4 regions of the Bradyrhizobium sp. 192 genome follow, and region 2 is predicted to be linked to each of the others. Evidence: predicted binding sites of a transcription regulator. Region 2 holds the regulator's gene; each other region holds the start of a gene.
What was found. Region 2 encodes PhoB, which activates phosphate uptake and scavenging genes when phosphate is short. Its sites were predicted from a motif close to TGTCATNNANCTGTCAT; they were not measured.
Positions count from the first base shown of each region.

Region 1 (7,751 bases), 4.0 Mb from region 2:
GTCGATGCGCGGAGCGGCGAGATCGAACGCATCAGGGAGAAGTGATGCGCCTGTTGCTGGTGGAGGACGACCGACGGATCGCAGCCGATGTGGAGAGGGCGCTCCACGCGGCCGGCTATGTGGTCGAGACCGTCCGCAACGGCGAGGAAGCCTGGTTCCGCGGCGATACCGAGGATTACGGCGCCGTCATCCTCGATCTCGGCTTGCCCGGCATGGACGGCCTGGCGGTGCTCAAGCGCTGGCGCGCGAACGGACGCTCCATGCCGGTGCTGATCCTGACGGCGCGCGGCAGCTGGGCCGAGCGCGTCGACGGGATCGACGCGGGCGCCGACGACTACCTGCCCAAGCCGTTCCGCATGGAAGAATTGCTGGCGCGGCTGCGCTCGATCGTGCGTCGCTCGGCGGGGCATGCTTCTCCCCGGATCGTGGCCGGCGACGTCGAACTCGACGAGCGCCAGATGAAGGTGACGCTGCGCGGCGTACCCGTCGCGTTGTCGCCGCTGGAATACCGCCTGGTCGCCTTTCTCTTGCACCATCGTGGCCGCGTGGTGCCGCAGCACGAGCTCCACGAGAACGTCTATGGCCATGGCGAGGACCACGAGTCGAACGCACTCGAGGTGCTGGTCGGCCGGGTGCGCAAGAAGCTCGGGGCGGATCTGATCGAGACCAGGCGCGGCTTCGGCTATCTGGTCCCGGAGACGACGCCGTGAGCTGGGGCTCGCTGCGGCTGCGACTGGTGGCCGGCGGAGTGGTGGCGATCCTGATCGCGCTGACCATCGCCGGAGCCGGGCTGACGCTGCTGTTCGAACGCCACGTCACGCGCAGCATTGGCGACGACCTCGACGTCTATCTGAAGCAACTCATCGCAGGTATCGACGTGGATGCGAAGGGCAAGCTGGTGGTGGGCCGGCCGCCGGCCGATCCGCGTTTTGCCGACCCGCTTTCGGGCTTGTACTGGCAGGTATCGGACGACGGCGGTCAGGTGCTGCGTTCGCGCTCGCTGTGGGATACGGCCTTGGACTTGCCGCAGGACGAGCCGTCGCCTCGCGAATTGCACCGTCACGTCATCGCCGGGCCGGCGAACGCGCGGCTTTTGGTCAGTGAACGCCGCGTGCTGCTCACCGTGGGCGACCGCCGCGTTCCGGTGCGCGTTGCGGTGGCGGCCGATCTTGCCCGCGTGTCGGTCGCCGCCTCGCAATTCGCCAGGGATCTGGCGCTGGCGCTCGGCCTGCTGGGCCTGGTGCTGGCGGCGGCCACCTCGGTCCAGGTCGGACTGGGCCTCCGGCCGCTCGATGCACTTCGCCGCGGCGTCGCCGACGTCCGCTCCGGCCAACGCAAGCATCTTCCCGTCGATGTCCCTGCCGAGGTGAAGCCGCTGGTGGAAGAGGTCAACAATCTGATCGACGCCCAGGAAGGCGAGATCGAGCGTTCGCGCAGCCGCGCCGCCGACCTGGCTCACGGGCTGAAGACGCCGCTCGCCGCTCTCGCGGCCGATGTCGCGCTGTTGCGCCAGCGAGGCGAGCCGGACATCGCCCAGGCCATCGAAGCCGTCGCCGATGCGATGAGCCGTCATGTCGACCGCGAGCTGGCACGCGCCCGGGCGCGGGGCACGGCGCGACTGCGTGGCGGTACTTCCACACCCCTCAGACCGCTTGTCGAATCCCTGATGCTGACGCTGGCGCGCACGCCTGCTGCCCAGCTGCTTGAATTCAAGACCTGCATCACGGGCGAGCCGAGCGTACCGCTCGATCGGGCTGATCTGGCGGAAGTGTTGGGTAATCTCCTGGAAAACGCCACCCGTCACGCCAGGAGCCGGGTGCGGATTGGCGCAGACGCCACTGCAAATCCGGCGATCACGGTCGAAGACGACGGCCCGGGCATCGCGCCCGCCGAACGTTCGCGCGTGCTCGAACGCGGTGCGAGACTGGATGAGCGCGGCGAAGGTGCCGGTCTCGGCCTCGCGATCGTTCAGGACGTGCTGAGTGCCTATGGATGGCAGCTCGTCCTCACCGATTCCGAGCTCGGCGGACTGAAAGCCGTCATCGCGCCCGAAGGTAGCGGAGATTCAACGGCCACTGCTGGTTGAAGACCCAGCCGCTCGCTTGACGCACTGTCCTCGTCGTCAGCGCCGCACGATCGAGCCGGCGCGGTTGATCAGGCGGGCGAGCTGCTTGAAGCGGCTGCCGACGCGGTCGGCGACGAGGTCGCCGAGGCGGTGCTCGAACATGAGCATCAGCTTGCGGCCCTCGCTGCGGAAATGCGTGGCCGGCAGCACGCCCGGACGCGCCGCCGAGATCAGATGCGCGACGCGAAACGCGGCGCCGAGAAGGCGCGCGCGTTCGAGCTGCGCCGGCGTCAGCAGTTCCTGCATGGTCAACGGCGGCTGGTTTTCCTCACTCAGGCCCGCATAGCGATAGAACACCGACAGGCCGACGAAGGCCCGCTCGGTGTGGGTGATCGCGCCGAAATTGCCGTTGACGACGAGGCTCAGCGTCTGCTCGCCGCGGTGATCGGGATGCACGCGCCAGCCGATGTCGGACAGCAGGCACGCGGCGTGGCGCAAGCGACGGTCCTCCTCGGTCTCGCGCAGCTTCACCACGCGAACGAGGCGGTCGGTCCAGGCAATCAGCTCGTGGGCGTGCTTTGCCGAGCGCGACAGCAGCCGGTTGAGCTCTTCCGCGGCGCAGATCAGGCCGTCCTTGGTGCGTTCCGCCTCCGACAGCTTCTCGTGCAGCAGGCCCTCGCGCACGCCGAAGGTCGAGAACACGATCGTCTTCGGCTTCGCCACCCGGATGATGTGCTCGAGAACCAGCGCCGCATAGGTGAGGAGCGGGCGGCGTGCATCGGCGACGCTCTCGATGTCGGCGAGCATGTCCGCGGCCGCAAGACGACGCAGACGGCGCGAGAAGTCGAGCGCCTCGGCGGCCGAAATCGAATAGCCGTGCATCACCTGGAGCGGATAGCCGCTCTGGATGATGTGAATGCGCGCGAGTGCGCGCCAGGTGCCGCCGACCGCGTAGAAGGTGCGGCCGCGGCCCGCGGTCAGCAGCTCGACCTCGTCGATCTCCTCGCGCACGATGCGGTCGGCGCGCTTGAGCGATTTATGCGCGAGGTCCTGCAGTGCGAGCCCGCCGAGCGGCAGCGTCACGCCGCTGCGCACGCTGTTCCTGCGCACGTCGATCAATTCGAGCGAGCCGCCGCCGAGGTCGCCGACGATGCCGTCGGGATGGTGGATGCCGGAGATCACGCCGAGCGCCGACAGCCGCGCCTCGCGCGGCCCCGAGAGGATCTCGATCTTCACGGCGCAGATACGCTCGGCCCTGGCGATGAAATCGGGGCCGTTGGAGGCGTCACGGCAGGCCGCAGTCGCGATCGCGAACACGCGTCCGACCTGCATCACGCGGCACAATGCGCGGAAGCGCCTCAGCGAGGTCAACGCCTTGTCGACCGCATCGGGCGCGAGCAGCCCGGTGCTCTGCACCTCGCGTCCGAGGCCGCACAGCGTCTTCTCGTTGAAGATCGGAATGAGACTCCGCGTCAGTCCCTCGTAGACGACGAGACGGACCGAGTTGGAGCCGATATCGATGACCGCGACGCTCGAGCCGCGCTTGCGCGGCCGCTTCACGTCGGAAATCCCCGATCAGGATTGATGGCGTTCGTTCCGGCGCGTGAGACGACGCGGCGAGGATTCCTTGAGCGACTTTCCACGGCCAGACAGACTCGGATTTGTCATGAAGTAGTTGTGCACGTTGAAAGGCTCCTCGCCCTTCGCGGTCTTCATACGCGTTGAGGACCCGTCCGGCAACAATTGCCAGCTTTGCTCATTGTCCTTCAGGTTCGCGACCATGATCTGTTCGAGAACCTGCTGATGCACCGTGGGATTCTGCAGCGGGCACAGCACCTCGACGCGGCGATCGAGGTTGCGGGGCATCATGTCGGCCGACGAGATATACACAGCCGCCTTGGCGCTCGGCAGGCCCTGACCCATGCCGAAGCAGTAGATTCGGCCGTGTTCCAGGAAGCGTCCGATGATCGACTTGACGCGAATGTTCTCGGACAGGCCGGGAATGCCGGGCCGCAGGCAACAGATACCGCGCACCACCAGCTCGACCTGCACGCCGGCCTGGGAGGCCTCGTACAGCGCATCGATGATATCAGGATCGACCAGCGCATTCATCTTCATCCAGACCGCGCCGGACCGGCCGTGCTTAGCGTGTGCGGTCTCGCCCTGGATATGCTCGATGATGCGTTTGCGCAGGGTGAGCGGCGACACCGCCATCTTTTCCAGATCGCTCGGCGCGGCATAGCCGGTGATGAAATTGAACACGCGCGCAGCATCGCGGCCGATGGTCGGATCGGACGTGAAGTAGGAGAGGTCGGTATAGATGCGCGCGGTGACCGGGTGATAGTTGCCGGTGCCGGTATGGACGTAAGTCGTGAGGCTGCCGCCCTCGCGGCGCACCACCATCGAGAGTTTTGCGTGCGTCTTCAGTTCGAGGAAGCCGTAGACGACCTGCACGCCGGCGCGTTCGAGATCGCGCGCCCAGCGGATGTTGGCCTCCTCGTCGAAGCGCGCCTTCAGCTCGATGAGTGCGGTGACGGATTTGCCGGCTTCGGCAGCTTCCACGAGCGCGCGCACGATCGGCGAGTTGCTCGAGGTGCGGTAAAGCGTCTGCTTGATGGCGACGACGTCGGGGTCGCGCGTCGCCTGCTGGAGAAACTGCACCACCACGTCGAAGGATTCGTAGGGGTGATGGACGACGAGGTCCTTCTGCCGGATCGCAGCGAAGATGTCGCCGCCTTGCTCGCGCACGCGCTCGGGATGCCGGGGCACGTAAGGGGTGAATTCCAGATCGGGCCGGTCGAGGCGGGTGAGTTGCGAGAGCTCGTTCATGGCGAGCACGCCGTCGACGAGGAACACCTCGTCGTCGGCGGTCGACAGCGCGTGCTGCACGAAGCTGCGCAGCTGCTCCGGCATCTTGGCGTCGATCTCGAGCCGGATCACCGAGCCGCGGCGGCGGCGTTTCAGCGCGGTCTCGAACAGGCGGACGAGATCCTCGGCCTCTTCCTCGATTTCGAGTTCGGAGTCGCGGATGACGCGGAAAGCGCCTTGGCCGTGCAGGTTGTAGCCGGGGAACAGGCGGTTGATGAACAGGGCGGTCGCCTGTTCCAGCGAGATCAGCCGGACCACCTTGCCCTCGGTCGGCAGGCGGATGAAGCGGTCGATCTTGCCCGGCATGCGGATCAGCGCGTTCATCTGCTTGCCGTCGGCGGCGCGCGTGAGCTGGAGCGCGATGGTGAAGCCGAGGCTCGGGATGAACGGGAAGGGGTGGGCGGGGTCGATCGCCAGCGGCGTCAGCAGCGGGAACACGTTGCTGAGGAAGTAGTCCTCGATCCAGGTCCGTTCCGCCTTGGTGACGTCCTTGCCCTCGACCAGCACGATGCCGACATCGGCCAGGGTGCCGCGCAAATCGCGCCAGATTGCCTGTTGGTCGGAGGCAAGCTCGGAGACGGTGCGGTTGATCAGCGCGAGCTGCTCGGACGGGGTCAGACCGTCGGGGCTGCGTTCGGCAATGCCCTCGCGCACCTGGGCCTTGATGCCGGCTACGCGGACCATGAAGAACTCGTCGAGGTTATTCGCCGAAATCGACAGGAATCGCACCCGCTCGAGCATGGGGTGGCTTGGATTGACCGATTCCTCCAGGACGCGGCGGTTGAAATGCAGCCAGGAGAGCTCGCGGTTGATGAATCGCTCGGGACTCGATGCGATCGCCGGCAGGCTCTCGGTCTCTGGGGCTTTTTCTTTAGTTTCAACAGTTTGCACAGAGTCCATCAGAAGTCGGTCCATCCAGTTCGCCCCAATTTGCGACTTACCCGCAAAACCGCCGGGAGCATGTGTTAGAGCGATGACGTTTCGATGACATTGATGTTCCGCCGCTTCGCCGCGTCAAGCGGGCTTCGTGTGGGCCTTGGAAGCGCAGGTCAGGCGTCCCGCAACAGCTCGGCGGCCAGCGCCCGGGTGACAGGGCGGCCGAGCCTGAGGGCTTCGCTGTCGAGCAGTTCCACGGCCTGGCGGGCGGCGGCCGAGGACCGCTCCAGGCGGGTGGCGAGGTAGCTGACCACGCTCTCGTCGACGGCGAGCTGGCGGTCGGCGCAGAATTTGACGATCAGGCCGCGGAACAGCCGGTCGTCGGGCGGCAGCAACGCGACCACCGGCACGGCCCGCAGACGCGAGCGCAGGTCGCGAAGCTCGATTTCCAGCGCTGCCGGCACCTCGCGTCCGGTGAAGAGGAGGTTGGCCTCGTCCTCGCGGGCAAGGTTCATCAGGTGGAAGAGGGCGCGTTCGTCAAATTCCCCGACCTTGATGTCCTCGACCACCAGGGCGCCGGTGGCGAGCGCGCCCGGAACGCCCGCGGCGGTCAGTGCATTGGCCGTGGTGGAGCGGGCGCCGGATTCCTCAGCCCAGATCGCGGCGAGATGGCTCTTGCCGCTTCCTTCCGGGCCGGCCAGCCACATGATCCGGTTCGGCCATTCCGGCCAGCTGTCGATCAGGCCGAGACCGGCCGCGTTGGCGGGGCCTTCGAGGAAATTGTCCCGGCTGAGGCTTTCCGCATGCGGAAGCGAAAACGCCAATTGTCGGGGGTGAACGCGGCCTGGCACGCTTGCTTTGCTCCATGCCGGCGGGCCGGCGTGATGTGAAGAGATCGAACGTATCGAGCGGGAGTTGGCCTTTTGCGGGGCCGCATCGCCTCTCATTTGGCCTCGATCGTACTCATGTGCCGCAGCCACTCGACCAGATAGAGCGACACGGAGGCGAGTGTGAAGACCGTGACGAGGCTCATCAGGATGATATCATAAGGGGCCGGCTTGAAGCCGAAGGCAAGCGCCGCCAGCACGAGGGCCGCGAACGCCACTTGCGCCACGGTGTTGAGCTTGGACACTTTCGACGGCTTCATCTCGACCGGCCGGTCGAACAGCCAGGATACGATCACGGCGGCGACGATCATGATGTCGCGCGAGACCACCAGGATCACGATCCAGCGCGGGATTGCGCCCCAGATCCCGAGCGCCATGTAGATCGAGACCAGCAGCGCCTTGTCCGCGAGCGGATCGAGCAGGGCGCCGAGTTCGCTCGTCATGTTGAAGCGCTTGGCCAGGAAGCCGTCCACGGCATCGCTGATCCCGGCGATCAGGAAGACGGCGAACGCGACCTCCATTTGGCTCGACACGATGGCCCAGACGATGATCGGGACCAGCATGATGCGGCCCAGGGTAATGATATTCGGAATACTCACGAAAGCGCTTCCCGGCACCCGGTCTGACCTCGAATCCGGCCCCCTCGGGAGGCTGAACCGGTTGATATCTACATACTATAGGGTGGGGCGCCACGCTTGCCATTGCGCGTCCCCGGAATTCGACGTAACCAGCCGCAAACCCACTGGAAATCGGGCATGACCGACCGCAAAAACGGCCTCACTTACGCCGATTCAGGCGTCGATATCGACGCGGGCAACCGCTTGGTCGATTTGATCAAGCCGATGGTGCGCGCCACCGCACGGCCCGGCGCCGACGCCGAGATCGGCGGCTTCGGCGGTCTGTTCGACCTCAAGGCGGCCGGTTTCAAGGACCCGGTCCTGGTGGCTGCGACCGACGGGGTCGGCACCAAGGTCAAGATTGCGATCGAGACCGGGCTGCACGGCGGGATCGGCATCGACCTCGTCGCCATGAGCGTCAACGACCTCGTGGTGCAG
Region 1 covers NZ_CP064690.1:5,236,002-5,243,752, reverse strand. The annotation lists gene IVB24_RS24225 (PepSY domain-containing protein) at 1-45, shown strand, start outside; gene IVB24_RS24220 (response regulator transcription factor) at 45-710, shown strand; gene IVB24_RS24215 (sensor histidine kinase) at 707-2,086, shown strand; gene ppx (exopolyphosphatase) at 2,123-3,625, opposite strand; gene IVB24_RS24205 (RNA degradosome polyphosphate kinase) at 3,641-5,833, opposite strand; gene IVB24_RS24200 (DnaA/Hda family protein) at 5,983-6,660, opposite strand; gene IVB24_RS24195 (CDP-alcohol phosphatidyltransferase family protein) at 6,753-7,295, opposite strand; gene purM (phosphoribosylformylglycinamidine cyclo-ligase) at 7,452-7,751, shown strand, end outside.
Region 1: a site for PhoB is predicted at 5,907-5,923, ahead of IVB24_RS24205 (RNA degradosome polyphosphate kinase). Genes of this name have one in related genera too.

Region 2 (7,751 bases):
CGATCGCGGGCAGCCTGGCGCTCGCGGTCATCGTGATCCCGGTCGTGCTGCGCACCACCGAGGACATGCTGCTGCTGGTGCCGAATCCGCTGCGCGAGGCGGCCTCGGCGCTGGGCCTGCCGCGTTCGCTGGTGATCAAGCGGATCGCCTATCGTGCGGCCCGGTCCGGCCTCATCACCGGCGTGCTGCTCGCCACCGCCCGCGTCGCCGGCGAGACCGCGCCGCTGCTGTTCACCGCGCTGTCGAACCAGTTCTTCAGCCTCGGCCTGAACAAGACGATGGCCAACCTGCCCGTCACCATCAACAACTTCGTGCAGAGCCCCTACGCCTACTGGAAGCAGTTGGCGTGGAGCGGCGCTCTGCTCATCACCCTGACCGTGCTTGCCCTGAACATTGGCGCGCGCATCCTTGGCGCCGAGAGGACCGCAAAATGAGTGATCTTTCCGTATCGATGAGCGCGTCCGGTGGCCTGCCGCACGCGCCGGTGCTGCCCGAGGCGCCCGCCAAGGTGACGGTGCGCAACCTCAACTTCTATTACGGCGAGCACCACGCGCTGAAGAACATCAACCTGACGCTCGGCGCCAACCGCGTCACGGCGTTCATCGGGCCGTCGGGCTGCGGCAAGTCCACCCTGCTGCGCATCTTCAACCGGATGTACGACCTCTATCCGGGCCAGCGCGCCACCGGCCAGCTGATGCTGGACCAGACCAACATCCTCGACCCCAAGCTCGACCTCAATCTGCTGCGCGCCCGGGTCGGCATGGTGTTCCAGAAGCCGACGCCGTTTCCGATGACGATCTACGAGAACATCGCTTTCGGCATCCGCCTCTACGAGAAGATCTCGAAGTCCGAGATGGACGACCGCGTCGAGAAGGCGCTGCGCGGCGGCGCCCTCTGGAACGAGGTCAAGGACAAGCTCAACGCTTCCGGCCTGTCGCTCTCCGGCGGCCAGCAGCAGCGCCTGTGCATCGCCCGCACCGTCGCGGTGCGCCCCGAAGTCATCCTGTTCGACGAGCCCTGCTCGGCGCTCGACCCGATCTCGACCGCCAAGGTCGAGGAGCTGATCCAGGAACTGTCCGAGAACTACACGATCGCGATCGTCACCCACAACATGCAGCAGGCCGCGCGCGTCTCCGACAAGACCGCCTTCATGTATCTCGGCGAGCTGATCGAGTTCGACGACACCAGCAAGATCTTCACGTCGCCGACTGACCGGCGCACGCAGGATTACATCACCGGCCGGTTCGGCTGAGGAGACGCGACATGGGTACCGAACATACCGCCAAGGCCTTCGACACCGACCTCCAGGAACTCACACGCCTGGTCGCCGAGATGGGCGGCATCGCCGAGCGCATGATCGTCGATTCCGTCGATGCGCTGATCCGCCGCGACGTCGCGCTCGGCCAGCGCGTCGTCACCATCGACGCCGATCTCGACGCGCTGCAGAAGCGCATCGAGGAACGCGCGGTGCTCACCATCGCCCGCCGTCAGCCGATGGCGGTGGATTTGCGCGAGATCGTCGGCGCGATGCGCGTCGCGACCGACCTCGAGCGCATCGGCGACCTCGCCAAGAACATGGGCAAGCGCGTCGCCGCGCTCGAGACCGACTTCCATCCGCTGAAACTGTTCCGCGGCCTCGAGCACATGACCGACCTCGTGCAGCAGCAGGTCAAGTCGGTGCTGGACGCCTATGCCGCCCACGATCTTCCGGCGGCGATGGCGGTGTGGAAGGGCGACGAGGAGGTCGATGCGATCTGCACCTCGCTGTTCCGCGAGCTCCTCACCTACATGATGGAGGATCCCCGCAATATCTCGTTCTGTATCCACCTGATGTTCTGCGCCAAGAACATCGAGCGGATCGGCGACCACGCCACCAACATCGCCGAGACCGTGTTCTACATGATCGAGGGCCAGGCGATCACCGACAAGCGGCCGAAGGGCGACATGACCACCTTCGCCACGGCGATCCCGAATACCTGAAGACTTTAAGGAGCGACGACACCATGGGCGCACGCATTATGGTGGTTGAGGACGAGGAAGCTCTCACCGAGCTGCTTCGCTACAACCTCGAAGGCGACGGCTATGACGTCGAGACGGTCATGCGCGGCGACGACGCCGACACCCGCCTCAAGGAGCACGTCCCCGATTTGATCGTGCTCGACTGGATGCTGCCGGGCCTGTCGGGCATCGAGCTGTGCCGGCGCCTGCGCACCCGGCCCGACACCAAGCAGCTGCCGATCATCATGCTCACCGCGCGCGGCGAGGAGAGCGAGCGGGTGCGGGGGCTTGCGACCGGCGCCGACGATTACATCGTCAAGCCGTTCTCGGTGCCGGAGCTCCTGGCGCGCGTGAAGGGCCTGCTGCGGCGCGCCAGCCCCGAGCGGCTCGCCACCGTGCTGGCCTATGGCGACATTGAGCTCGACCGCGACAAGCGCCGCGTGGCGCGCTCGGGCCGGCCGATCGATCTCGGCCCGACCGAATATCGCCTGCTGGAGTTCTTCCTGGAGCATCCCGGCCGCGTGTTCTCGCGCGAGCAGCTGCTCGACAGCGTCTGGGGCCGCGACATCTACATCGACGAGCGCACCGTCGACGTTCATATCGGCCGCCTGCGCAAGCTGCTCAATCTCGGCCGCGAGCAGGACCCGATCCGCACCGTTCGCGGCGCCGGCTACGCGCTGGACGATCGCTTCGCGAAGGCCGAGCAGGCGTAGGGGGTTGTGGGCTGCCATTTGGCGAGTTGTAGCCGCAATCTCAGCCGTCATCCCGGGGCGCGCGCAGCGCGAGCCCGGGATCTCCGCGCGAGCGCTTGCGCTCGTCGCGATAACCACAGGACGTAGTTTGGCGAAGACTCGGAGTGACCATCTCGCGCAACAACTGCGCCCTGTGGTTATGGATCCCCGCGTTCGCGGGGATGACACCGAGATTGTTGGACCGTCGTCGCGTGACAGCGCCGTCCTTAGTCAGCTAAATCCGCAAGCTCACCGCGGCCCCGGCTTAGGTGCTGCGCGCCGGCGATCGGCCGCCGGCTGATACGCCACGCGCGAGTGCTGGGCGCAGTAGGGCAGGCCGGACAGCGCCTTGCCGCCGCAGAAGAAGAAGTCCGGGCTGGAGGGATCGCCGACCGGCCAATGGCAGGTCGCCTCGTTCAGCTCGAGCAGCGACAGCCGCTGGCTCATCGGCACCACGTTGTCGTAGGTGACCGGCTCGGCCTCCACCTCGACCTCGAAGGCCTGGGCCAGCGCGGTGTTGCCGCGCGCGATGGGGCGGGTCACCCGCATCATGTGCTGTGCGGGGCGCGCCTTGCGCGGCCGGGGCGCGGCCGATGACGGGCTCTTTGCGCGGCCGGACAGACCGAGCCTGTGCACTTTGCCGATCACGGCATTGCGGGTCACATTGCCGAGCTCAGCTGCGATCTGGCTGGCCGAAAGTCCGGCCTCCCAGAGCTTTTTCAGCTGCTCGACGCGATCATCGGACCAGGTCAAAACCGTCATTGCACCCTTTCCCTCGTCGCGCGGCTGCCGTCCTGGCGCCCATGCGGCGATTGCTAAGCTTCGAAAAACCCGTGCCGCCAGAATCCCTTAAGGCTCGCCGGGCGCGACTGACGCCCGAACGTTTACGCCGGTACATGAGGACTCTTGAGATCAGAACCGCTGCACGAGATGTCGTATCTGACAATCCAAACGCTACAATATGGCGTGACTCCCGCGCAAGAGTCCGCCGACTCGCTTCCACATGTTCCGTGGTGAAATCCCGCAAAATCGGCACCGCAAGACTACGGATTCTGCGTTTCCCGAGGCTTTCCGGGCGGCATTGACACCCGTCTTGCCAGGCATAAGATAGTCCCGCGTGCCGCCCTTAAAAGGCGGCACGTTTCGTTTTCCGGGCCGGTGGATGGTGCGTTGCGCAATGCACGCGTCACATCGTCCGCAACATTCAAGTGACATCATGACGAACAGCGCAGCGCCGCATTTGCTCCCCGTTTTCGCGAGAGCCGACCTCGGCTTCGAGCGCGGTGAAGGCTGCTGGCTGATCGCGACCAATGGCGATCGCTATCTCGATTTCACCTCGGGCGTGGCCGTGAATGCGCTCGGCCATTGCCATCCGCATCTTATCAAGGCGCTGCAGGAGCAGGCGACGAAGCTCTGGCACATGTCGAACCTGTTCCAGAGCCCGGATGGCGAGAAGCTCGCCAACCGGCTCTGCCAGGAGAGCTTTGCGGACTTCGTGTTCTTCGGCAATTCGGGGGCCGAAGCGCTGGAGGGCGTGATCAAGCTGGTGCGCCACCATCACTTCTCCAAGGGACATCCGGAGCGCTATCGCATCATCACTTTCGAAGGCGCCTTCCACGGCCGCACGCTGGCGACGCTGGCTGCGACCGGCTCGGCAAAATATCTCGAAGGCTTCGGTCCGCCGATGGAAGGCTTCGACCAGGTGCCGCATGGCGACATCGAGGCCGTCAAGAAGGCGATCGGTCCGCACACCGCCGGCATCCTGATCGAGCCGATCCAGGGCGAGGGCGGCGTGCGCTCGGCAACGCCTGGCTTCCTCAAGGCGCTGCGCCAGCTTTGCGACGAGAAGGGCCTGCTGCTCGCCTTCGACGAGGTGCAGACCGGCATGGGCCGCAGCGGCGATCTGTTCGCCTATCGGCGCACTGGCGTCACGCCGGACGTGATGTCGCTGGCCAAGGCGCTCGGCGGCGGCTTCCCGATCGGGGCCATTCTGGCGACCGCGGATGCGGCCGCCGGCATGGGGCCCGGCTCGCACGGCTCGACCTTCGGCGGCAATCCGCTGGCGATCTCCGCGGCCAACGCCGTGCTCGACGTCATGCTCGCGCCCGGCTTTTTCGACCACGTGCAGAGAATGTCGCTGCTGCTGAAGCAGAAGCTTGCCTCCGTGATCGACCGCTATCCCGACATCGTCAGCGAGGTGCGCGGCGAGGGCCTGCTGATCGGCATCAAGGCCGTGGTGCCCTCCGGCGATCTCGTCGCGGCGCTGCGTCATGAAAAGCTGCTCACCGTCGGGGCCGGCGACAATGTCGTGCGTTTCCTGCCGCCGCTGATCGTGACCGAAGCCGAGATCGAGGACAGCATCGGGCGGCTGGAGCGCGCCTGTTCCGCGATCTCGTCCAGCCAGACCAAGCGGGCGGCAAGCTGATGAGCAAGTCCCCCAACAAAACTCCGAAGCATTTCCTCGATATCAACGAGCTGCCGCTGTCGGAGCTCAAGCGCATGCTTGCGGCGTCCTCCGCCATGAAGGCGAAGCAGAAGGCGCATCAGCCGGTCAGGCCGCTCGAAGGCAAGACGCTGGCGATGATCTTCGAGCGCCCGTCGACCCGGACACGCGTGTCGTTCGACGTCGCCATGCGCCAGCTCGGCGGCGAGCCCATCATGCTCACCGGTGCCGAGATGCAGCTCGGCCGCGGCGAGACCATCGCCGACACCGCGCGCGTGCTGTCGCGCTATGTCGACGCCATCATGATCCGCATCCTCAATCACGACGCGCTGCTGGAGCTTGCGGCCAACGCCACCGTGCCTGTCATCAACGGCCTGACGCGGCGTTCGCACCCCTGCCAGGTGATGGCCGACCTCATGACCTATGAGGAGCATCGCGGCCCGATCGAGGGCAAGACGGTGGCCTGGACCGGCGACGACAACAACGTGCTGGCGTCCTGGGCGCATGCCGCCGAGCGCTTCAAGTTTCAGCTCAATGTCGCAACGCCGCCGGAACTCGCGCCGAAAAAGGCGATGCGCGACTTCATCAAGGCGACCGGCGCGCCGATCATGCTCGGCACCGATCCGGAGGCCGCCGTGCGCGGCGCCGACTGTGTCGTCACCGACACCTGGGTGTCGATGGGCGACAAGGAAGGCGAGCACCGCCACAACGTGCTCAAGCCCTATCAGGTCAACGGCAAGCTGATGTCGCTGGCCAAGCCCGACGCGCTGTTCATGCATTGCCTGCCCGCCCATCGCGGCGAGGAGGTCACCGATGACGTGATCGACGGTCCGCAATCGGTCGTGTTCGACGAGGCCGAAAACCGCCTGCACGCGCAGAAGGGCATTCTGGCCTGGTGCTTCGACGCGGTGAAGTAGCCCTTGATTGTAGCCCGGATGGAGCCCAGCGAAATCCGGGGCCGACGATGCGTCACGCGAATACCCCGGATTACGCGACGCTCCATCCGGGCTACGCAGCCCGTTGCTCCGGCGACGATTGAACGGGCGCGCGCCTCTTCCATTTTTGTCCACCGACCCCAGATAACGCCCCATGGTTTCCCAATCCCCCGAGATGAAAGCAGGCCCTGAAGGCCCGGTTCGCGCGCCATCAGCGGTTCCGATCGATGACGCCGTGTTGCCCTACGAGGTCGACGCGCTCGACGTGCGCGGGCGCCTGGTGCGGCTTGGCCCAGCGCTCGACGAGATCCTGACCAAGCACGATTATCCCGCGCCGGTCGGCAAGTTGCTCGGCGAGGCGATCGTGCTGACGACGCTGCTCGGCTCTGCGCTGAAATTCGAGGGACGCTTCATCCTGCAGGCGCAGACCGACGGTCCGGTGTCGTTCCTGGTGGTGGACTATCAGGCGCCCGATCGCCTGCGCGCCTATGCGCGCTTCGACGCCGCGCGCCTCGGCGATGCCCAAAAATCCGGAATGGATTCCGGCGCGCTGCTCGGTCACGGTCATCTCGCCATGACCATCGACCAGGGCCCCGACATGAGCCGCTACCAGGGCTTGGTTGCGCTCGACGGCGGCAGCCTGGAAGACGCCGCCCACGAATATTTCCTGCGCTCCGAGCAGATCCCGACCAAGGTGCGTCTCGCGGTCGGTGAGGAGTGGCGCTCGAACGACGGCGGCAAGCATCGCTGGCGCGCCGGCGGCATGCTGATGCAATTCTTGCCGAAGGCGCCGGAGCGCGCGCGGCAGGCCGATCTGCATCCCGGCGATGCCCCCGATGGCGTCGAGGTGCACAGCGTCGCGGAAGACGATGCCTGGGTCGAGGCGCGCTCGTTGATCGAGACCGTCGAGGACGTCGAGCTGATCGATCCCGAGCTCTCCGGCGAGCGGCTGCTGTTCCGCCTGTTCCACGAGCGCGGCGTGCGCGTGTTCAATCCGATGGTCCTCAAGGCGCAGTGCTCCTGCTCGCGCGATGCGGTCGCCTCGATGCTGAAGAGCTTCTCGCCCGACGACCGCGCGGCAATGGTGAAGGACGACAAGGTCGTCGTCACCTGCGAGTTCTGCAGCTCGGTGTACGATTTCACGCCGGCCGAGGCGGGCGTCGAGGACGCGTAGCGAGCGAGGCCGTAGCCCGGGTGAGCGCAGCGATACCCGGGACGTCACTCGCAGAGATCCCAGATGTCGCGGAGCCTGTCATCGGGCGGCGCTTCGCGCCGACCCGCTGGGAAAGCCGGGCCCGCGCCCGCCGCGCGGGGTAGCAGAGTTCGCAGTGCGCGTAGTCCCGTAGCCCGGATGAGCGAAGCGACATCCGGGGCCTCCGTGCCGGCTGCACCGCTCCCGGGTATCGCTCCGCTCACCCGGGCTACGGCACCGCGCCTGTGTCGCCCTCTGTCAATCCACGCACGCAAAAATATTCCACTTTACCGAAATTCGGTTTCGGCGTATGTGTCGCCCATCCCGGCTCACCCAAGAGGGGCGACTTGTCGTCGTCATGTTCGCGAGCCGGGCTTGCGGTGGACGCGGCAGCGTCGGCATGAGAGGTGCGGGCAGGGCGGGTAGTCCCTGTGAGCCCGTAACCGCGTGCG
Region 2 covers NZ_CP064690.1:1,059,279-1,067,029, forward strand. The annotation lists gene pstA (phosphate ABC transporter permease PstA) at 1-434, shown strand, start outside; gene pstB (phosphate ABC transporter ATP-binding protein PstB) at 431-1,252, shown strand; gene phoU (phosphate signaling complex protein PhoU) at 1,264-1,980, shown strand; gene phoB (phosphate regulon transcriptional regulator PhoB) at 2,004-2,711, shown strand; gene IVB24_RS04915 (GcrA family cell cycle regulator) at 2,979-3,491, opposite strand; gene IVB24_RS04920 (aspartate aminotransferase family protein) at 3,946-5,154, shown strand; gene argF (ornithine carbamoyltransferase) at 5,154-6,089, shown strand; gene IVB24_RS04930 (Hsp33 family molecular chaperone) at 6,262-7,281, shown strand.

Region 3 (7,751 bases), 3.1 Mb from region 2:
GCCGCCGCGCGATAGAAATCCGCCCGCGCGAGCTTGCCGGGACCGACCGGGCTGCCGCTGGCGCGTTCGATCTCGGCGAGCACCGCGCGCTGCACGTCGGGCACGCGGTCGGGATCGTCGACCGGCGCCATCACGCGCACCGGGTCCGGATCGAAATCGTCGAGCGGGTAGACCGACATGATGGCGCGGACTGCCGTCTCCATCGTCAGGCCCGGCAGCTGGATCAGGCGCTGCGACGACGTCGAGCGGGCGATGTGCGTGGCCGGGTGGTTGGCGTCGACGACCACGAGATCGTCGCCGTGGCCCATGGAGGCCAACAGCCAGAGCAGGTCGGGCGTCAGGATCGGATCGATCGATTTCAGCATGTGACGGCAGTTCCCCTTATCGATCGCTAACCATAGCAGGTTCCGGGCGTGATTCAGATCACGCAAGGCACCAGGGTGAGAGGGATCACGGACTTCGAGCTCGAACGCGGCGAAGCTCCTCGGCAACCAATCTCGTATCCGAGACCAGTGCCAAAGGAGCACGCCATGTTCCGCCTAAAGCCTTTGCTGATGACAGCCGGCCTCGTGGGAAGCCTGTTCGGCTTCGCCTGCGGCCCTGTTTCCGCGCAAGTCGCCCCGGTCCAGCCGGCCCCCACCGCATTGCAAGGCCCGGAGCAGCGGGTGGCGCTGGTGATCGGCAATTCGAACTACCAGAACGCACCGCAGCTCGCCAATCCCGACAATGATGCCGAGTCGATGGCGAAGTTCCTGAACTCCGCCGGTTTCGAGGTGGTTGCCGCAACCGACCTGACCCAGAACGACATGCTGCGCGTGGTGCAGGACTTCTCCGCCAAAGTGTCTGCGCGCGGTCCGAACACGGTGGCGATGGTCTATTACGCCGGTCACGGCGTGCAGCTCGCCGGCGAGAACTATCTCGTTCCCGTCGACGCCAAGGTGTCGAGCCAGACCGAGCTCGTCAACAATTCGGTGCGCCTCGTCGACGTGATGTCGACGCTGGAGACGATCCCGAGCCGCATGCGCATCGTCATTCTCGATGCGTGCCGCAACAACCCGTTCCCTGAAGTCAATGACGCCGGCCGCGGCCTCGCCATCGTCGATGCGCCGAACGGCTCGATCGTCGGTTACTCGACCGCGCCGGGCGCTGAAGCGCTCGACGGCACCGGCGGCCACAGCCCTTACACGCAAGCCTTCCTGAACGTCGCGCGCGAGCCCAACGTGCCGATCGAGCAGCTGTTCAAGCGCATCCGCCTGCAGGTGAACCAGTCCACCAGCGGCGCGCAGATCCCGTGGGAGAGCTCCTCGCTCACCTCGGACTTCACTTTCTTCGGTGACACCGCGGTCGCTGCCAACCGCGCGCCGGTGAATACGCCTGTTGTGCAGATGGCCTCCAACCTGCCGAGCCGCTCGACGCGTCAGGCCTATGATTACGTCGTGTCCGAAGGCCGGCCGGAATATTATCAGGAGTTCATCCGGATGTATCCGCACGACCCGCTGTGCGACCACGTCCGCTGGCTGCTCAACAACATCGTGCTCTCGCAGGCCTGGCACAAGGCGGTGCTCGTGAACTCGCCGCTCGGCTACAAGAGCTTCTATGACAGTTACGGCAACAGCCCCTATGCGCAGGTCGCGCTGAAGCTTCAGGTGCAGCCGAAGCAGATCCCCCTGATGCAGGCGACCAAGTTCCTGGCGCCGCAGAACATTGCGCCAAGCTTCAAGATCGGCAATCTCGGCCAACCCAAGTACATGCCGCTGCAGCAGGGTAATGGTGGTTCGCAGATGGGCGGCAATCTGCCGATCGTGCAGAAGCCGGTCGATGGCAACGTCATCGGCAAGCTCGGCAATGGCGGCAAAATCGTCAACCTGCCCTCTGGCAACAACAACCAGCCGAACCAGCAGAACGGCACGCCGTCGCAGATCCCGGGCAAGATCGTCACGCTGCCTGCGCCGACCAACACGACCACCAACAATGGCGGCATCGGCAAGATCGTGACGCTGCCGGCGACTAACAACAAGACGGACGGCGGCAACGCCAACGGCAAGCCGGGCAAGATCGTGAGCATGCCGGTTAATATCGGCAAGGGCGGCACGAAGGTCGAGACGAAGCCGATCAACGTTCAGACGCAGAACAACCCGATCCGTGTCAACAACGGCGTGAAGATCAACAACAACCCGGTGAACAAGGTGCAGGTGCAGAACAACAACCGCCCGCAGTTCAACACCACGAACCGCAACGTCAACAATGGCGGCAACAACTTCCGTCAGTCGATGAACCAGGCGCCCTCCATGGGCGGTGGCAACAACCATCGCGGCTTCATGCACTGATCGCGGTCGGCCACACAACGACAAAGGGGCAGAGCGGAAACGCTCTGCCCCTTCTTCATGTCGAGGATAGATACGATCAGCTCGATCGCAGCCAGCCTTCACCATTGGAACCGCTGGAGCGCACGCCTCGTCCTTCGAGACGACCGCTGCGCGGTCTCCTCAGGATGAGGCTAATCAGCATCGGTGCCCGTTGAAACTGTCGCCGCGCACTCCGCCCTCATCCTGAGGAGCCCGCCAAAGCGGGCGTCTCGAAGGATGCGCCACGGGGAAACCACTCTCAGGCCACCAGCTCGGCGAACAGATCCGCATCGACATTGCCGCCGGAGAGCACGATCACGACGTTCTTGCCGGCGACATCGAGCCGGCCCGCAAGCAGCGCGGCGAGGCCCACTGCGCCGCCCGGCTCCACCACGAGCTTCAGCTCGCGATAGGCGAACGCGACGGCGGCGCCGACTTCCTTGTCCGACGCCGTGACGCCGCGCGCGAGCAGCTTGCTGTTGATCGCAAAGGTCATCTCGCCGGGGATCAGGGCCATCAGCGCATCGCAGATGGTGCGGCCCGCGGGCCCGTGCGGCTCGCGATGGCCGGCCGTCAGCGAAATGCCGTGATCGTCGAACGCCTCGGGTTCGGCCACCACGATCTCGGCCAGCGGAAAGCGCGCCTTCACCGCCGTCGCCACGCCCGCAATCAGGCCGCCGCCCGAGGCCGGAGCCACCACGATGTCAGGACTGAGGCCGAGCGTTGCCATGTCCTCCGCGATCTCGCGGCCGGCGGTGCCCTGGCCTGCGATCACGAAGGGATCGTCGTAGGGCCTCACCAGCGTCGCGCCGCGCTTCTCGGCGATGCCGCGCGAGATCGCCTCGCGATCGTCCTTGTCGCGATCATAGAGTACGACCTCGGCGCCGTAGGATTTGGTGCGCTCGCGCTTCGACAACGGCGCATCCGCAGGCATCACGATGGTTGCCTGCATGTCGAGGATCTTTGCCGCTGCCGCCACGCCCTGGGCGTGGTTGCCGGAGGAGAACGCGACGACGCCGCCGGCGCGCTTGTCCTGCGGGATCGAGAACACCTTGTTGAAGGCGCCGCGGAACTTGAAGGAGCCGGTGCGCTGGAGCATCTCCGGCTTCAGGAACACTTTTGCACCGACGCGCTCATTGAGCACAGGAAAGGACAACAGCGGGGTGCGGATGGCGTAGGGCGCGATCACGCGCGCTGCGGCGTCGATGTCGGCGGGGCCGATCGGGAGGAGCTGTTCGGTCATGTCAGACCTTATCGCGGCCGGTGAGGCCCGGGCAAGACACCTCCGCGAGATCAGGCGACGAAGCGTGGCTGTTCCGTCCCATTCCGGCCCGGCAGCACCGCGCCAACCGCCAGAATGCTGTCCACGAAAACCCGGGCCGAGGCCTCCCAGGTGTAACTGGCGGCGAATTCGACGCAGTCCTGCCGGGGGACGTCGAGCGCCGCAAAGCAGGCGGTGCGGAGGTCGTGATCCAGCGCGCCGACCGGCGCATCGCCGATCACGTCGCGGGGGCCCTTCACCGGAAAGGCCGCGACCGGCAGGCCGCTCGCGAGCGCTTCGAGCAGCACCAGGCCGAACGTGTCGGTCTTGCTGGGAAACACGAACACGTCGGCCGCCGCATAGATGTCGGCCAATTCCTCACCGTGCTTCTCGCCGAGGAAGATCGCGTCGGGATAGGCCTCTTCGAGCGAGGCGCGCGCGGGGCCGTCGCCGACGATCACCTTGGTCCCGGGCAGATCCAGATCGAGGAAGGCCTCGAGATTCTTTTCCACAGCGACGCGGCCGACCGACAGGAACACCGGCGCCGGCAGGCAGAGGTCGATGGCGCGGGGGTGGAACAGATGGGTGTCGACGCCGCGCGGCCACAGCACGACATTGTCGAAACCGCGCTCGGTCAGCTCGCTGGCGAGCGCAGGCGTTGCCGCCATCACGGCGCGGCTCGGCGCATGGAAGCGGCGCAGCGCGTGCCAGATCAGCGAGCCCGGCACCGGCACGCGGGCGCGGACATATTCGGGAAAGCGGGTGTGGAAGCTGGTCGTGAACGGCAGCTTGCGCTGGCGGCAATAGCGGCGGACCATCAGGCCGATCGGCCCTTCGGTCGCGATATGGATGCTGTCCGGTTGCGCCTCCGCGATCAGCTTCGCAATTCGCGCCGGGCGGGGCATCGCCAGGCGCACGTCGCGATAGCTCGGCATCGCAAAGGTCCGGAACGATTGCGGCGTCAGGAACTCGAATTCGACGCCAAGGCTCTTGCCGGCGTCGGCAAGCTTGGTCAGCGTCCGAACCACACCGTTCACTTGCGGGTGCCAGGCGTCGGTCGCGACCAGGATGCGCATCAGGCGGTCTCCGTCATGCAGCTCTGGCTGCGACCTGCGGGACGGCCGCCGGCTTCTGCAAATGATCCGCCCAGGTGATGATCTCGAAATGACCGTCGTCATGCTCGACCAGCGCCGTGCAGCTCTCGACCCAGTCGCCGCAATTCATGTAGCGGATGCCGCCCTCGTCGCGGATCACGGCGTAGTGGATGTGGCCGCAGATCACGCCGTCGGCGTCGTAGCGTCGCGCCTCTGCGGCGAGCGCCTGCTCGAACGCGCCGATGTAATTGACGGCGTTCTTGACCTTCTGCTTGGCCCATTGCGACAGCGACCAATAGGGCACCTTGAACAGGCGGCGGAAGAAGTTGACGAAACGATTCATCTGGATCGCGAAGTCGTAGGCCTTGTCGCCGAGATGGGCGAGCCAGCGCGCGTTCTGCACCACGAGATCGAAGATGTCGCCGTGGATGACGAGATAGCGCTTGCCGTCCACGCCGGTGTGGACGGTGTTCTCGACCACGTCGATGCCGCCGAAATGCGTGCCGTAATAGTTGCGCAGGAACTCGTCGTGATTGCCGGGGATGTAGACGATCTTGGCGCCCTTGCGCGCCTTGCGCAGCAGCTTCTGCACCAGGTCGTTGTGGGATTGCGGCCAGTTCCAGCTCGATTTCAGCGCCCAGCCATCGACGATGTCGCCGACCAGATAGATCGTGTCGGCATCATGGTAGCGCAGGAAGTCGAGCAGAAGATCGGCTTGAGAACCGCGGGCTCCGAGATGAACGTCGGAGATGAACAACGTGCGAAAGCGCCGCTCCGGGCTCTCGTCACTCACATCGTAACTTCCCATGCGCCAGCCTGTAACAAATGTCCCGTGACAGGGGGATGACAGATTGAATCCTTGAGGCACCTTCAGATACGAATCAAACCTTGCCTCGCCCTCCCCGCGAATATCAGTCGCATGCGACAATCAGGCGACATGGCGCCGCAGGGGGGCTCCAGGCGCACCTTTTCACGAATGTCGCTTTGCACAGCTGAGCGCACGCCTCGTCCTTCGAGACGACCGCTTCGCGGTCTCCTCAGGATGAGGCTAAGCAGCACCGGTTTCTGTGAAACTGCGGCCGCACATTCCGTCCTCATCCTGAGGGCCCGCCAACGGCGGGCGTCTCGAAGGATGACAGCTGGCGAAATTGCTTCCGCGGAAGCTCCGCGTCAGTAAAATCCGTGTCAGTAAAACTTGTGGAAATGATGGATCGGGCCGTGGCCGTGGCCGATGCTGAAGCGGTCGGCGGCTGCGATGGCCGCGCTGATCCAGGCCTTCGCGTTGCGTACGGCAGGCTCCAGACCCTCGCCCTTGGCCAGCCCCGCCGCGACCGCCGAGGACAGCGAGCAACCGGTGCCGTGGGTGTTGCGCGTGGGAACACGCGGCGCTGCGAGCGCGATCGTGCCTTCGGACGTGACGAGATAGTCGGTGCTCTCTGCGCCTTCGCCGTGCCCACCCTTGATCAGGACCGCGCGGCAGCCGAGCGCCAGCAGGCGATGCCCCTGGCTTTCGATCCCGGCCTCGCTCACCGCGATCTCCTCGTCGAGCAAAGCTGCGGCCTCCGGCAGATTCGGCGTGATCACTGAGGCCATCGGTATCAGCCTTGTGCGCAGGGCATCGACGGCCTCGGATGCGAGCAAGCGGTCGCCGGAGGTCGCCACCATCACGGGATCGAGCACGACATGCTTCGGCTTCCAGCGCGACAACGCCGCCGCGATCGCATCGATGCTGGCGACCTGGGCGACCATGCCGATTTTCACCGCGCCGACGTCGAGATCGGAGAACACCGCATCGATCTGCGCGGTGACGAATTCGGCCGGCACCGCCTGAATGCCGGTGACGCCGCGCGTGTTCTGCGCCGTCAGCGCCGTGATGGCGGAGGCGCCATAGACGCCCAGCGCGGCAAAGGTCTTCAGGTCGGCCTGGATGCCGGCCCCGCCGCTCGAATCGGAGCCGGCGATGGTGAGTGCGACCGGGGTCGTCATGGGCAGATTTTCAGCATTTTCGGGACCATGGTCCGTCCTACCGCGCGCGCCGGGTGACAAGCAAGTTCGCTTGCTAATTCCGGCCGGTTTTGGCCTATTAGCCGGAAGAATACGCTTTCGGAGTGCCCGCGATGGTTCCTTTTTTCGTCCAGATCAAATGCAAGCTCGGCCAGTCCTATACGGTCGCCAACGCGCTTGCCGAAGCCGAGATCGCGTCCGAAATCTACTCCACGGCCGGCCAATACGACCTTCTCGTGAAGTTCTACGTCGACAAGGACACCGACATCGGCCATTTCGTCAACGAGAAGGTGCAGGTGCTGCCGGGCATCCAGGACACCCTCACCATCATCACCTTCAAGGCGTTTGGCGCCAGCTAACCCGCAGCTAGCCGGCATCCTTGCGCTTGGGCCGCGGCGGACCGTCCACCGGCGGCAGCGATTTGAGGTAGTCCGCCATCGCCGCAAGATCCGCGTCGGACAATTGCGAGGTGTTCTTGATCACCCGCGTCATCGCGCCGCCGACGCTGTCGCCGTCGGGCAATTCGCCGGTCTTGAGGAAATAGGCGATATCCTTCGCGCTCCACTCGCCGAGACGCTTCTGCGTGATGTTGGGCACCCAGCCCTCGCCTTCCGGATTCGGCCCGCCGGCAAAGCGCTGGCTCGAGATGATGCCGCCGAGTGCATTGCGCGGGCTGTGGCATTCGGCGCAATGGCCAAAACTGTTGACGAGATAGGCGCCACGATTGAATTGCGGCGACCTGGTGCCGTCGGCGACAAAAGGCTTGTCGTCCATAAACAGCAATTTCCAGATGCCGATGTTGCGGCGGATGTTGAAGGGAAAGCCGACGTCGTGGTCACGTACCTTGCCGGTCACGGGCGGAAGCGTCTTCAGATAAGCGAAGAGATCGAGCACGTCCTCGCGCCTGGCATGCTGGTACGATGTATAGGGAAACGCGGGAAAATAATGCTGCCCGCCCGGCGAAACCCCGCGCATCACCGCGTTGACGAAGTCGGCGTCGGTCCATTTGCCGATGCCGTCGTTCGGATCGGGGGAGATGTTCGGCGC
Region 3 covers NZ_CP064690.1:6,124,040-6,131,790, forward strand. The annotation lists gene IVB24_RS28720 (RbsD/FucU domain-containing protein) at 1-365, opposite strand, end outside; gene IVB24_RS28725 (caspase family protein) at 531-2,327, shown strand; gene IVB24_RS28730 (threonine/serine dehydratase) at 2,605-3,588, opposite strand; gene IVB24_RS28735 (glycosyltransferase family 1 protein) at 3,639-4,682, opposite strand; gene IVB24_RS28740 (UDP-2,3-diacylglucosamine diphosphatase) at 4,696-5,508, opposite strand; gene thiD (bifunctional hydroxymethylpyrimidine kinase/phosphomethylpyrimidine kinase) at 5,886-6,686, opposite strand; gene IVB24_RS28750 (Lrp/AsnC family transcriptional regulator) at 6,818-7,063, shown strand; gene IVB24_RS28755 (cytochrome c) at 7,071-7,751, opposite strand, start outside.
Region 3: a site for PhoB is predicted at 5,533-5,549, ahead of IVB24_RS28740 (UDP-2,3-diacylglucosamine diphosphatase). Genes of this name have one in related genera too.

Region 4 (7,751 bases), 3.2 Mb from region 2:
CCGGAGGCGACGTTTCGGGACAGGCTCCAAGGATACGCTCCAAGGCCCCCGGAAAGCCGAAGCAACTAGGGATAGCCACGCTTTTCGCGGGCAGGGGGAAATCTGTTTGGCCGATGAGTTTATTCTCGAAACGGAAGGCTTGAGCAAGGAATTCGCGGGCTTCTTCGCCGTCCGCGACGTTGCGCTCAAGGTTCGCCGTGGCAGCATTCATGCGTTGATCGGCCCGAACGGGGCCGGCAAGACGACGTGCTTCAATCTTCTGACCAAGTTCCTGAAACCGTCTGCCGGAAAAATCCTCTACAAAGGGCAGGACATCACCGCGATGGCCCCGGCCGACGTGGCACGCCTGGGGCTTGTTCGTTCGTTCCAGATTTCGGCGGTGTTTCCGCATCTCACCGCGCTGGAAAACGTCCGCGTCGCGCTTCAGCGCCAGCACGGCTCCTCGTTCGATTTCTGGCGCTCCAAGTCCGTGCTCAACCAATTCAATGATCGCGCGCGCGATCTGCTGAACGACGTCGGACTCAGCGAGTTTGCCAACACGCCCGCGGTCGAGATGCCTTATGGGCGCAAGCGTGCACTGGAGATCGCAACCACGCTTGCGCTCGACCCTGAGATGATGCTGCTGGACGAGCCGATGGCCGGCATGGGCCATGAAGACATCGACAAGATCGCGGCGCTGATCAAGCGCATCTCGGCGAAATACACCATCCTGATGGTCGAGCATAATTTAAGCGTCGTGGCCAACCTCTCCGACATCATCACCGTGCTGACGCGCGGGCAGGTGTTGGCGCAGGGCCATTACAGCGAGCTCACCAAGGACGAGCGCGTCAAGGAAGCCTATCTGGGAGCCGGTCATGCCTGATACTGCGATTGCCGAGGCTCCGGCCAAGGCTGCGACCGGCGGAAACATCCTCCAGGTCCGCAACCTCGAAGCCTGGTACGGCGAGTCCCACATCCTGCACGGGATCAATTTCGACGTGAACGCGGGCGAGGTCGTCACCCTGCTCGGGCGTAACGGCGCCGGCAAGACGACGACGCTGAAGTCGATCATGGGCATCATCGGCAAGCGTACCGGCTCGGTGAAGTTCAACAACCAGGAGATCATCCGCGCGACCTCCGACAAGATCGCGCGCATGGGCATCGCATTCTGCCCGGAAGAGCGGGGCATATTCGCCAGTCTCGACGTGCGGGAGAATTTGATGCTGCCGCCGGTGGTCCGCGAAGGCGGGCTGCCGCTCGATCAGATATTCGATCTGTTCCCGAACCTGAAGGAGCGGCTCAACAGCCAGGGCACCAAGCTGTCCGGCGGCGAGCAGCAGATGCTCGCGATCGCGCGCATCCTGCGCACCGGCGCGAGCTTCCTGATGCTGGACGAGCCGACCGAGGGCCTGGCGCCCGTCATCATCCAGCAGATCGGCCACACCATCGCGCGGCTCAAGAAGGAGGGTTTCACGATCCTCCTGGTCGAGCAGAATTTCCGCTTCGCATCCACCGTCGCCGACCGCTACTACGTCGTCGAGCACGGCAAGATCATTGACGGATTTTCCAATGCGGATCTTGCCGCCAACATGGACAAGCTCCACACCTATCTTGGTGTCTGATATTGCCAACGAGAAAATTCAAAAAGGATAGTTGCATGAAGACGACCTCGATTGCATCATTGCTGCTGACCACCGCGCTCACCTTCGCCGTGACAAACGTCGCGTCCGCGCAGGACAAGACCGTCAAGATCGGCGCGCTGTCCGATCAGTCCGGCCTCTACGCCGACCTCGGCGGTCCCGGCTCGACGCTTGCCGCACAGATGGCCGTTGAGGATTCCGGTCTGGCTGCGAAGGGCTGGAAGATCGACATCATCTCCGGCGATCACCAGAACAAGCCCGACATCGGCACCGCGATCGCGCGGCAGTGGTTCGACGTCGACAAGGTCGACATCATCGTCGACGTGCCGAATTCCGGCGTGGCACTTGCCGTCAACAACGTCGTCAAGGAAAAGAACGGCGTCTACATCAATTCGGGCGCGGCGACCTCCGACCTCACCAACGCGCAGTGCTCGCCCAACACCGTGCACTGGACCTACGACACCTACATGCTGGCCCACACCACCGGCCAGGCGCTGGTGAAGGCGGGCGGCGACAGTTGGTTCTTCCTGACTGCGGACTACGCCTTCGGTGCCGCGCTCGAGCGCGATACCAGCGCGGTCGTCACCGCCAACGGCGGCAAGGTGGTCGGCGGCGTCAAGCATCCGCTGAACACGCCGGACTTCTCTTCGTTCCTGCTCCAGGCGCAGTCGTCCAAGGCAAAGATCATCGGTCTTGCCAATGCCGGCGGCGACACCACCAACACGATCAAGCAGGCAGCCGAATTCGGCATCGGCAAGGGCGGCCAGAAGCTCGCGGCGCTGCTGCTCTTCCTGACCGACGTCAAGGCGATCGGTCTGGAGACGGCGCAAGGCCTCAACTTCACCGAGACGTTCTACTGGGACATGAACGACCAGACCCGGGCGTTCTCGAAGCGTTTCGGCGAGAAGATGAAGAACGGCGCGATGCCGACCATGGTGCAGGCCGGCGTCTATGCGGGCGTGCGTCACTATCTCAAGGCGCTCGATGCGCTCGGCGGCAATCCCCATGACGGCGTCAAGGTCGTCGAGAAGATGAAGTCGATGCCGACGGAGGACGAGCTGTTCGGCAAGGGCGAGATCCAGCCCAACGGCCGCACCATCCACAACGCCTATCTGTTCGAGGTGAAGAAGCCCTCCGAATCCAAGGGGCCGTGGGACTTCTACAAGCTGGTCGGCACGGTGCCGGGCGACCAGGCTTTCACGCCGCTGTCCGAGAGCAAGTGCGCGCTCTTGAAGAAGTAAGATAACAACCCGCGGGGCCTTAAGGCCCGCGGGCGACTTTCAGGGAACGCCGAAGGGACCGGGTGCGGGATCGATGCAGGCTCTATACGCTCAGCTACTTGTGGGACTGATCAACGGCTCGTTCTACGCGCTGCTCAGTCTCGGGCTTGCCGTGATTTTCGGCATGCTCAACATCATCAATTTCGCCCATGGCGCGCTCTACATGATGGGCGCCTTCGTTGCCTATTTCCTGTTGAGCCTCGGCGGCATCAACTACTGGTGGGCGCTGCTGATCGCGCCGGTGATCGTCGGCATCTTCGGCATGATCCTGGAGCGGACCATGCTGCAATGGCTGACCGGGCTCGACCATCTCTACGGCCTGCTCCTGACCTTCGGCATCGCGCTGATCGTGCAGGGCGTGTTCCAGAACTATTTCGGCTCCTCCGGCCTGCCTTACGCCATTCCGGATCAGCTCAAGGGCGGCATGAATCTCGGCTTCATGTTCCTGCCGATCTACCGCGGCTGGGTGGTCGTCTTCTCGCTGGTGGTGTGCATCGCGACCTGGTTCCTGATCGAGAAGACGCGGCTCGGCGCCTACTTGCGCGCCGCTACCGAAAATCCGACGCTGGTGCGCGCTTTCGGCGTCAACGTGCCGCGCATGATCACGCTCACTTACGGCCTCGGCGTCGGCCTTGCCGCGCTCGCGGGCGTGCTCTCGGCGCCGATCAACCAGGTGCGCCCCCTGATGGGCGCCGACCTCATCATCGTGGTATTCGCGGTGGTCGTGATCGGCGGCATGGGATCGATCATGGGCTCCATCATCACCGGCTTCGCGCTGGGGGTGATCGAGGGACTGACCAAGTACTTCTACCCCGAGGCCTCCAACACCGTCGTGTTCGTGCTGATGGTGCTGGTGCTCTTGGTGAAGCCAACGGGATTGACGGGAAGGGCAGCTTGATATGACAACCCTGACGGACGACAGGCTGCCGGTGACCCCTCGCGCGATGCGCGACGAGATGATCGCTTTCGTACTGATGGCGCTGCTGCTGGCGTCGGTGCCATTCACGGGCGTCTACCCGTTCTTCGTGATGCAGGCGCTGTGCTTTGCGCTGCTCGCTTGCGCCTTCAATCTGCTGATCGGCTATGGCGGCCTGTTGTCATTCGGACACGCCATGTTTCTGGGGACCGCGGGCTATTGCTGCGCGCATGCGCTGAAAGTGTGGGCGTTGCCGCCCGAACTCGGCATCCTCGTCGGCATCGCCGCGGCTTTCTTGCTCTCGCTGATCACCGGCTACATCTCGATCCGCCGTCAGGGCATCTATTTCTCGATGATCACGCTGGCGCTGTCGCAGCTGCTGTACTTCATCTACCTGCAGGCTCCGTTCACCCACGGTGAGGACGGCATCCAGGGCATCCCGCAGGGACACATGTTCGGCGTCTTCGATCTGTCCAAGCCGACGGTGCTCTACTACGTCGTGCTGGTCGGGTTTCTCGCCGGCTTCCTGCTGATCTTCCGCATCATCAATTCGCCGTTCGGTGAGGTGCTGAAGGCGATCCGCGAGAACGAGCCGCGCGCGATTTCGCTCGGCTACCGCACCGACCAGTACAAGTTCCTGGCCTTCGTGCTGTCGGGAACGCTGGCCGGATTTGCCGGTGCGCTGAAGGTGTTCGTGGCGCAGAACGCCTCGCTCACCGACGTCCACTGGTCGATGTCGGGCGAGGTCGTGCTGATGACGCTGGTCGGCGGCCTCGGGACCATCTTCGGCCCCGTGGTCGGTGCCTTCGCGATCATCGCCATGCAGCAATATCTCGCCGGCTTCGGCCAGTGGGTGACGGTGATCCAGGGCTCGATCTTCGTGGTCTGCGTGCTCACCTTCCGCCGCGGCGTCATCGGCGAAATCGCGCATTACTTCCGGCGATCGCTCTAACTATCTGATTCAAAATCAGTTTACCGGCCGCTTGAAAGCGGTGGATGACCCGGCTCCGCGGGCGTGAGATGACACGCGCGCGGATCGAAAATGGTCTATGACAGTTTCATGACGGTCCCTCGGGCCGGGCCATTTCCAACCGGTAACCTACCCCCATGATGCGATGGTTTCGTGCTTTCCTGCCCAAGGAAGAACGGTTCTTCGACCTGTTCGACCGGCATGCCCAAACGGTGATCCAGGGTTCCATCGCGCTCCAGGGCATGCTGAACGGGGGCGAGGAGACGCCGGTCTATTGCCAGCGCGTCAACCAGTTCGAGAACGACGCCGATAACATCACTCGAGAGGTGCTGACGGCGGTGCGCCGCACCTTCATCACCCCGTTCGACCGCGGCGACATCAAGAACCTGATCACGTCGTTGGACGACGCCATCGACCAGATGCAGCAGACGGCCAAGGCGGTGATGCTGTTCGAGGTCCGCACCTTCGAGCCGCCGATGCGCGAGATCGGCGGGCTTCTGATCGAATGCGCCAATCTGGTCGGCCGCGCGCTGCCGCTGATGCAATCGATCGGCCCGAACGTCGCCATGCTGACCGCGATCACGGAGGAGCTCGGCAAGCTCGAGGGCCGCGTCGACGATCTCCACGACATCGGCCTGAAGGAGCTGTTTCTCAAGCATCGCGACGGCAATGCGATGGACTTCATCGTCGGCGTCGAGATCTACGACCACCTCGAAAAGGTGGCGGATCGCTTCGATGACGTTGCGAACGAGATCAACAGCATCGTCATCGAGCAAGTATAGGGCAGGGCCGCTGTGGATGCCGCGTTGGGTCTTCCTGTCCTGGTCGGCTTGATCGCCGTCGCGCTGCTGTTCGATTTCCTGAACGGCCTGCATGACGCCGCCAATTCGATCGCGACCATCGTCTCGACCCGCGTGCTGCGGCCGCAATTCGCGGTATTCTGGGCCGCGTTCTTCAATTTCGTCGCGTTCATGGTGTTCGGGCTGCACGTCGCCGAGACCATCGGCACCGGCATCATCGATCCCGCGATCGTCGATGCCCAGGTGATCTTCGCAGCCCTGGTCGGCGCCATCGTCTGGAACCTCGTAACCTGGGCGCTCGGCATCCCGTCCTCCTCATCTCACGCCTTGATCGGCGGCTTGTTTGGTGCCGGCGTGGCCAAAGCCGGTCTTTCGGCGGCGGTCTGGAGCGGATTGTCCAAGACGGTGATCGCAATCGTGCTGTCTCCGCTCGTCGGCTTCCTGCTCGCGATGGTGCTGGTTGCGATCGTCTCCTGGGCTTCGGTGCGCTCCACGCCCTTCGCGGTCGATCGCGCCTTCCGCATCCTGCAATTCGCCTCTGCCTCGCTCTATTCGCTCGGTCACGGCGGCAACGACGCGCAGAAGACCATGGGTATCATCGCCGTGCTGCTTTATTCGCAGGGCCATCTGGGTGGCGAATTCTTCGTTCCCTTCTGGGTGGTGCTGTCGTGCCAGGCCGCAATGGCGATGGGTACGCTGATGGGCGGCTGGCGCATCGTCCGCACCATGGGCCTGCGCATCACCAAATTGACCCCAATGCAGGGCTTTTGCGCCGAGACCGGCGGCGCGGCGACCCTGTTCATGGCGACCTATCTCGGGGTTCCCGTCTCGACCACCCACACCATCACCGGCGCCATCGTCGGCGTTGGCGCTGCCCGGCGCCTCTCGGCGGTGCGCTGGAACGTCGCCAGCTCCATCGTCTATGCCTGGGTCATCACGATGCCGGCCTCGGCCATCGTCGCGGCGCTGACCTGGTGGGCGGTCAAGCTCTTCGTCAAGTAACCAGCTTCAGCCCGACGATCCCAGCGACGATCAGCCCGATGCTGGCGAGACGGAGGGCGGTGGCCGGCTCGCCGAACAGGACGATGCCAAGCGTCGCGGTGCCGACTGCGCCGATGCCGGTCCACACCGCATAGGCGGTTCCAACGGGCAGGGATTTGAGCGCAAATCCGAGCAGGATGACGCTGCCGGCCATGGCTGCGAGCGTGACGACCGACGGAACGAGCCTGGTAAAGCCCTCGGTGTATTTCAGCCCGATCGCCCAGATGATCTCGAGAAGGCCCGCGACGAACAGGATGCTCCAGGCCATGACGACCCTCCATTCAAGGCAGGGTCGTCCCCGCGGCTGACATGCTGATGGGCGGGGAGGCCGTCCTCCCCCCAAGGCCAGTATGGCCAAGGCCGATATGGGGCTGGCTGGAAGGCTCCGCAATCACCAAATGAGGCTTGATCAGGCCCGCTTTCCCTGCCACACGCTGCCGCCATGTCCGACATCGCCACCACCACAGCCGAATCGCCGGCCCGTTCCCCGCTTGCCGCGGAAGTGGCGCGGCGGCGCACGTTTGCGATCATCTCCCATCCCGACGCCGGCAAGACCACGCTGACCGAAAAGCTGCTGCTGTTCGGCGGCGCCATCAACCTCGCCGGTCAGGTCAAGGCCAAGGGCGAGCGGCGCAACACGCGTTCGGACTGGATGAAGATCGAGCGCGAGCGCGGCATCTCGGTCGTGACCTCGGTGATGACCTTCGAGTTCGAAGGCCTCGTGTTCAACCTCCTGGACACGCCGGGCCACGAGGACTTCTCGGAGGACACCTATCGCACGCTCACGGCGGTCGATTCCGCCGTCATGGTGATCGACGCCGCCAAGGGCATCGAGGCGCGCACCCGAAAGCTGTTCGAGGTGTGTCGTCTTCGGGATATTCCGATCATCACCTTCATCAACAAGATGGACCGCGAGAGCCGCGACGTGTTCGAGCTGCTCGACGAGATCGAGAAGACGCTGGCGCTCGACACCACGCCGATGACATGGCCGGTCGGTCGCGGCCGCGACTTCCTCGGCACCTACGACGTCGTCAATGGCGGCGTGCGCCTGCTCGAAGGCGGCGGCGCCAAGACCGGCGCAGCGCAGCAGATCGAGATCGCCGAACTCGCCAAGCTCAACGCCAA
Region 4 covers NZ_CP064690.1:4,291,327-4,299,077, forward strand. The annotation lists gene IVB24_RS19525 (ABC transporter ATP-binding protein) at 107-862, shown strand; gene IVB24_RS19530 (ABC transporter ATP-binding protein) at 855-1,601, shown strand; gene IVB24_RS19535 (ABC transporter substrate-binding protein) at 1,637-2,860, shown strand; gene IVB24_RS19540 (branched-chain amino acid ABC transporter permease) at 2,934-3,797, shown strand; gene IVB24_RS19545 (branched-chain amino acid ABC transporter permease) at 3,799-4,767, shown strand; gene IVB24_RS19550 (DUF47 domain-containing protein) at 4,923-5,567, shown strand; gene IVB24_RS19555 (inorganic phosphate transporter) at 5,580-6,587, shown strand; gene sugE (quaternary ammonium compound efflux SMR transporter SugE) at 6,580-6,894, opposite strand; gene IVB24_RS19565 (peptide chain release factor 3) at 7,069-7,751, shown strand, end outside.
Region 4: a site for PhoB is predicted at 4,865-4,881, ahead of IVB24_RS19550 (DUF47 domain-containing protein). Genes of this name have one in related genera too.